One region of the Shewanella sp. 10N.286.51.B7 genome, then DNA from elsewhere that is predicted to be linked to it. Evidence: predicted binding sites of a transcription regulator. Region 1 holds the regulator's gene; each other region holds the start of a gene.

The links. Region 1 encodes MetJ, which represses methionine synthesis genes. Its sites were predicted from a motif close to TAGACGTCTAGACGTCTA; they were not measured.
Region 2: the regulator MetJ is predicted to act here: its motif matches at 1,112-1,129, upstream of metH (methionine synthase).
Region 3: the regulator MetJ is predicted to act here: its motif matches at 1,465-1,482, upstream of msrA (peptide-methionine (S)-S-oxide reductase MsrA).

Annotation. Positions count from the first base shown of each region.
Region 1 is NZ_MCUF01000018.1:155,251-157,531, reverse strand. It holds gene BCU84_RS03235 (conjugal transfer protein TraF) at 1-86, shown strand, start outside; gene BCU84_RS03230 (sulfite exporter TauE/SafE family protein) at 188-928, opposite strand; gene metJ (met regulon transcriptional regulator MetJ) at 1,081-1,398, opposite strand; gene metB (cystathionine gamma-synthase) at 1,622-2,281, shown strand, end outside.
Region 2 is NZ_MCUF01000002.1:21,919-24,199, reverse strand. It holds gene BCU84_RS00350 (histidine phosphatase family protein) at 1-862, opposite strand, end outside; gene metH (methionine synthase) at 1,295-2,281, shown strand, end outside.
Region 3 is NZ_MCUF01000024.1:163,819-166,099, forward strand. It holds gene trxB (thioredoxin-disulfide reductase) at 1-814, opposite strand, end outside; gene msrA (peptide-methionine (S)-S-oxide reductase MsrA) at 972-1,451, opposite strand; gene astE (succinylglutamate desuccinylase) at 1,626-2,281, shown strand, end outside.

The sequences.
Region 1 (2,281 bases):
GTCAAGCATTCAAGCTTGATATGAGTGGTAGCTATGGTGAAGATGACGCCATTGGGGCAGTACTGCAAACCTCTTATCACTTTTAGGCTGACTTGGTGTAGATTCGCTTCGAAGCAATCTATCCTATTTCTAGTGCATACCTAGTGCATACCTAGTGCATGCCTAATGAGTTACCTCTCAGCCACTTTTATCCTGCCGACAATTCAATTAATGACTTTATCGTCAACACTAAGGCACTTAAGCCGCACAATACCAATGTGGCTGTGCGCGTTTTTTGTTTATCCACTTTGTTGCTGAGTTTGCCCGCGACAAAACTGCCTAAAAATACTGATGGTAAGAGCATTAAAGACAACCAAACATGCTTCATTTCAACTAAGCCAACGATGAATAAAATGATCATTGCGATCATAGAGCTGAATACAAAGAAAATCGATAATGCCGCGCGAAATTGCGGTGCATCTTTTCCGGCTAATAAAATAGCCAACGGCGGGCCACCAATAGCGGCAATATTACCGAAAACCCCAGAAAGAATCCCAGCGATAAATAGCGTGAAGCGATTGACTGGTGCGGTGATTTTATAAAAACTTAGAATGACAGCACTGGCAACAATAAAGGCAATAGCCAGACCTAATATGGATTGCGGCGCAAAGACCAGTAATGCTGCGCCAAGAAAGCCGCCAGGTACACGGCCAATGAGTGCATATTGAAGTCCGTTGAATTGCAGGGATGTGCGCTCACGTAATAAAGTAAGCAAAGCGATTGAAAAACCGCAAGCAATAACAGGGGCAGGTACAAGTTGGGGATCAATAATATACAGCAATGGGCTAGCAACAACAGCTAAGCCAAAACCAATAAGCCCTTGAGTGAGTGCACCGAGAAATATAATAGCCGATGCCAGCATCAAGGTTTGCGGATCGATAAATGCCATAGTGTTCTCTTTGAGTGCAAATTTGACTCAAGTATTGTCATACTGCGAAGAGGAAGGGGAGCTTATCAATGAAGGCTTACACCGTAATGTAAGCACAAAATTGATTTATTATCACACTTGCCAGCCAGCTTGAAAGCATACTGACAATAGACTTAGTCGTCTAAGTCTTCCCACTCAATACCCATTTGATCCATTAGTGCTTTTGCTTCACTTGGAATGCTATCAGGGCCTTCTTTAGATAAGTCATCATCATTTGGTAGAGGCTGGCCAGTGTACGCATGTAAAAAGGCTTCACACAAAAGTTCACTGTTGGTTGCATGACGCAAGTTATTTACCTGACGGCGAGTACGTTCATCGGTTAGCACTTTTAGTACTTTTAAAGGAATCGATACCGTGATTTTTTTAACTTGTTCATTTTTTTTGCCATGTTCGGCATATGGGCTGATATAGTCGCCATTCCATTCAGTCATTAACTCACCTTTATACGATAGATTCGTGGCAGATTTTAACTGCTTATTTATTACAGTCAAATTATTGCTGTTATTCTATAACGAATGCAAATAGATTTCTTTATGTTTAGACGTCTAAACGTCTAATTTGTGTTGACGATCTGATTTAGCTTAGGTACATTTAGCCATCTAGACATCTCTATCGTGTATTATTCATGAGTGTGTCAATCTTCAGGAGATTATTATGACCAAACATCGCGCTGCTACACTTGCCGTTCGCCAAGGTATCGAATCCGATACTCAATATGGCGCAGTAGTCCCGCCGATTTATCTTTCGACTAACTACTCGTTTGATGGACACACAAACCCAAGAGAATTCGACTACAGCCGCTCTGGTAACCCAACCCGTTGCGTTTTAGGTGAGGCAATAGCCAAACTTGAAAATGGTGCTACAGGTGTTGTGACATGTACCGGTATGGCAGCGATTACTTTAGTGACTAGCTTGCTTGGTCCTGAAGATTTATTAGTTGTACCACATGATTGTTATGGTGGCAGTTATCGACTGTTCACTAATCTTGCCAACAAAGGTCAATTTAAATTAATCGTAGTTGATCAAACTGATGATAAAGCACTGGCAGATGCGATTGCGCAAAAGCCTAAAATGGTTTGGTTAGAAACTCCGTCTAATCCGTTATTACGTGTTGTTGATATCAAAGCGATTGTGGCTGCGAGCCATAAAGTGGATGCTTTAGTTGTTGTTGATAACACCTTTCTTTCGCCTATCTTGCAACAACCGCTAGAGCTGGGCGCTGATATTGTGATGCACTCGACCACTAAATACATCAATGGTCATAGTGATGTGGTTGGCGGCGCTGTCGTGGCTAAAGATGCTGAACTTGGTGAG
Region 2 (2,281 bases), on a different contig from region 1:
ATCGGTAGACGGGTTTACTGGCCGCAGGTCTTGTCATTGAATGCGTCGATTCAATTTCAGAAGCACTGTTAACTGACTGTTTAGTTACTGCCAGTTCTGGCCAATAAACATCAATCACCACTGTGGCGCCGTAATCTATCGCCAGCTGTGAATACAAACCAGCGCATTGATCAAGCCCTAAAATATGACTCATGATGCAGCGGATCACGCCGCCATGGGTGACAATCAAAGCTGTCGCTTTCTCATTCTCAGTAGCAGTGCCATTATCAAAGTCAGTATCAGGCGCTGAAGCAAGGCTTGATTCAACTGAAACTTGTTCATTTAATTGCTTCAAACTTGATAACTGAGCCGCAAGTTGACCAGACACCTCGGCAAGTCCATTAGTGACTCTAGCTTCAAACTCAAGCATCGTTTCGCCATTAGGTGGTGTATGCAGCCAAGGGTTAGTCCAATAGCTATCTACAGCTTGGCCGTCATGTTGGTATAAAGCATCAAACGTTTGCCCATCCCAATCACCAAAATCTACTTCTTGAAATTGCGGCATCTGTATTACTTCAGCTAACAAGATGGTTTGGCAATCAACCTCTCGCTTGTTAACAGGTTCATTAGCATTAAGTTGTTGGCTGAAGCTGCGGTTTTGATTTATATCAGCGACTAAATTTTGGGCAAATTGCTGGCAACGTATTAAAGGAGAGCTGTATATCGTTAGCGGAGCAGCTTGCAAAGCCCCGCCTAATTTTTTTACGCTAGCCTCCATGGTGGCCACGCCCAAAGGCGTAAGCGCAACATCGGTTTTACCACGTAAAATATTGCCACCTTCGCACTGACCATGACGCAGTAATATCATTTTGGCTTGTTGCATATTAACGCTTCACCCTTGTTTCGTTTCGTTCAGTTCAGTGCAACTCAGCTCAATTCACTCAGCTTCGTGCCTTCATTCTGTTTCGAGCCTTCATTCAGTTCAAGCATACACTCAGCTAACAGCCAGCCATTATCAAGCGTAAATCATTCACTTCTGACGATTATAAAGATTTCATAGACACTGAATTTAATCTAGCGTCCAGCTTACTTGTGTAATGCGCTTGCTCTTACAATCTATTTAAACGTATTATGGACGTCTATACGTTTAAATGTCCAAACAAATCTTGATGATGAATATTTTTGCAGGGATTTTTCACTTGTCAGCGCCTTTTATCCAATCAATAAAGGTATGCTAATGAGCGTTAATCGCACTGCCTCATCACCATATTGCTGGCCAATAGCACCAACTAATAAGTAATAAAGGTAATCAGTTATGACGAAGTCGACTTCCTACAGTCAGGTTCTTGAGCAACTTACCAATACGCTAAATGAGCGCATTGTAATCCTTGATGGTGCCATGGGGACCATGATCCAAGACTACAAATTGGAAGAAGCTGATTATCGTGGCGAGCGCTTTAAAGACTGGCATTGCGACGTAAAAGGCAACAACGACATGTTGATCCTAAGCCAACGTCAAATCATTAAAGACATTCACACCAAATACATGTTGGCTGGTGCTGACATTATCGAAACCAACACCTTTAATGCCACCACTATCGCCATGGCCGACTATGACATGCAGTCGCTATCGGCTGAAATGAACTTAGAAGGTGCTCGCGTTGCACGTGAAGCAGCTGATGAAGTGGCAGCGCAAACTGGCACGCCACGTTATGTTGCTGGTGTTTTAGGCCCGACAAACCGTACCTGTTCTATCAGCCCAGATGTAAACGATCCAAGCTTTCGTAATGTCAGTTTTGATGAACTGGTCGATGCGTATGTTGAATCTACCAGCGCTTTAATTGAAGGCGGCGCGGATATCATCATGGTCGAAACCATCTTTGATACCTTAAACGCCAAAGCCGCTTTATTTGCCATTGAAAAAGTCTTCGATAACTTGGGTGACCGCTTACCCGTGATGATATCGGGCACCATTACCGATGCATCAGGCCGTACACTCACAGGGCAAACTACCGAAGGTTTTTATAACTCACTGCGCCACATTAAGCCGCTTTCAATCGGCCTTAACTGTGCATTAGGCCCTAAAGAGCTACGCCCATACGTCGAAGAATTATCACGTATTGCAGAATGTTTTGTCTCTGCTCACCCTAATGCGGGTCTGCCAAACGAGTTTGGTGGTTACGATGAAACCCCAGAAGAAATGGCTGAAGTGATTCAAGATTGGGCCGCAGATGGCATGCTCAATATTGTCGGTGGCTGTTGTGGTAGTACGCCTGAGCATATTAATACCATTCGTGAGTCT
Region 3 (2,281 bases), on a different contig from region 1:
TACCTTGTAAACCACTATTAACCGTAATGTAGCCGTGATTCATATTCAGTTGATCATTAAAAATACTAGTATTAGGGCTATGACCAATTGCAATGAATACACCTGCAACTTCTAGAGGCGAAATAGACCCGTCTTTAGTGCTCTTCATATTCAAACCAGTAACGCCCATATTATCACCAGTCACTTCATCAAGCGTTTGATCTAAGTGAAGGATAATATTTCCGTTTGCCACTTTGTCCATTAGTCGATTAATTAGAATCTTTTCTGAGCGGAAAGTGTCACGGCGATGAATTAAATGAACTTCTGATGCGATGTTACTTAAGTAAAGTGCTTCTTCAACAGCGGTATTACCGCCGCCAACAACGGCTACTTTCTGGTTACGATAAAAGAAACCGTCACAAGTTGCGCATGCTGATACACCACGCCCCATAAATTCTTCTTCAGAAGGCAAACCTAAATATTTAGCAGAGGCTCCAGTTGCGATAATTAGTGCATCACAAGTAAATTCGCCGTTGTCACCTTTTAATTTAAAAGGGCGCTCACTAAAATCGACTTCATTAATGTGATCAAAAATGATTTCAGTTTCAAATTTTTCTGCGTGCTGTTGCATTCTTTCCATCAAAACAGGACCGGTTAAACCTTCAGCATCACCTGGCCAGTTTTCAACTTCTGTTGTTGTGGTCAATTGACCGCCTTGCTGCATACCAGTGATCATGACTGGTTTTAAATTCGCACGAGCGGCATAAACTGCAGCAGTATAACCAGCAGGACCTGAACCTAAGATAAGTAGGTTAATATGACGAGCTTGACTCATTTTTGTATTTCTCCGTATTCATGCCTTAAGCAATTTGCATGGATTGTAGGGAATTTAACGGATGGGGTAAAGTGCAGAACTGTCTAAGATATAGATTGTATTAATCGCTTTTGTATAAAAAAGGCACCAATACAAGTGCCTTAAGTCATTTCATAAACTAATAACTAATATGACAGCTTGGTAACTCATTCTTCTCTAAGTAATTTTGATGATATTCTTCTGCAGGGTGGAACTGCTGAATTGGGACAATTTCAGTTACAATATGCTTAGTTCCCCATTTACCACTGCGTGCTAGATCAAGTTTGGATTTTTCAGCAGCGTCTTTTTGAATTTTACCATGAAAAAATACAGCACTGCGATACTGATTACCAATATCGCCACCTTGTCTATTCAGAGTGGTTGGGTTGTGATTTTGCCAGAACACTTCCAAAAGCTCTTGGTATGAAACAATTGATTCATCAAACTCTACTTGAACGACTTCAGCATGACCTGTTGTGCCTGTTTTGACTTCTTCATAACTCTGAAACTGATCTCTTCCGCCCATGTAGCCGCATTGTGCATTGGTAACACCATCTACTTGCTTGAAAAAATATTCAACACCCCAAAAACAGCCTGCACCAAATGTTGCTAAAGTCATACTCACATCCATAAAGAAGTCTAGATGGCTAAAATTATATTTATTCTGAATGAGAATGCAAGTAAAGTTTTACACTATGTTAATTGTCCCTTAACGTCAGCTTCCACTTGTTGTGTTAGAATCAACATCTGTTATTGAAACCAATTTCGTTTTACCGTTTTTCAAGGAGTCTTCGTGTTTCAACAATTAATGGAAGAAAAAGATTTTTTAGCGTTCACTTTAGCTAACATCGATAAAGTCATTACCTCACACAGTTTCACCTTATCTAATCAAACAATAGTCAAAATACATGATAACGGTGTCATCAGCTTTACTCCTGCAACAGGTTCTACTAAGGATATTGTTTTATCGTGTGCCATTCATGGGAACGAAACTGCGCCTATTGAGATTTGTAATGACTTAATCCAAGCGTTACTTAATGAACAAATACAGACAGAACACAGAGTATTATTTTTAATTGGCAACCCAGATTCCATTTTAACTGAAACCCGTTTTGTAGAAGAAAACATGAACAGGTTATTTAGCGGCGCGCATTCAAAAGGTGAAGGGCTTTGCAACAAGGAAAGAGTTCGCGCTAAAGCATTGGAGGATTATGTAAGCGATTTTTTCCTCGATAATCACGTATCACAACGTATTCATTATGACTTGCACACAGCGATTAAGCCTTCAAAACACGAAAAATTTGCGATATATCCTTATCGACCAGGACGTAGTTTTAGTGCTGAACAAATTATGTTTCTTGCTGGTTGCGATGTGGACACCATTTTATTTCATCACGAACCGACAACGACATTTAGCTATTATTCGTCAGAACAATTTAAAGCCGACGC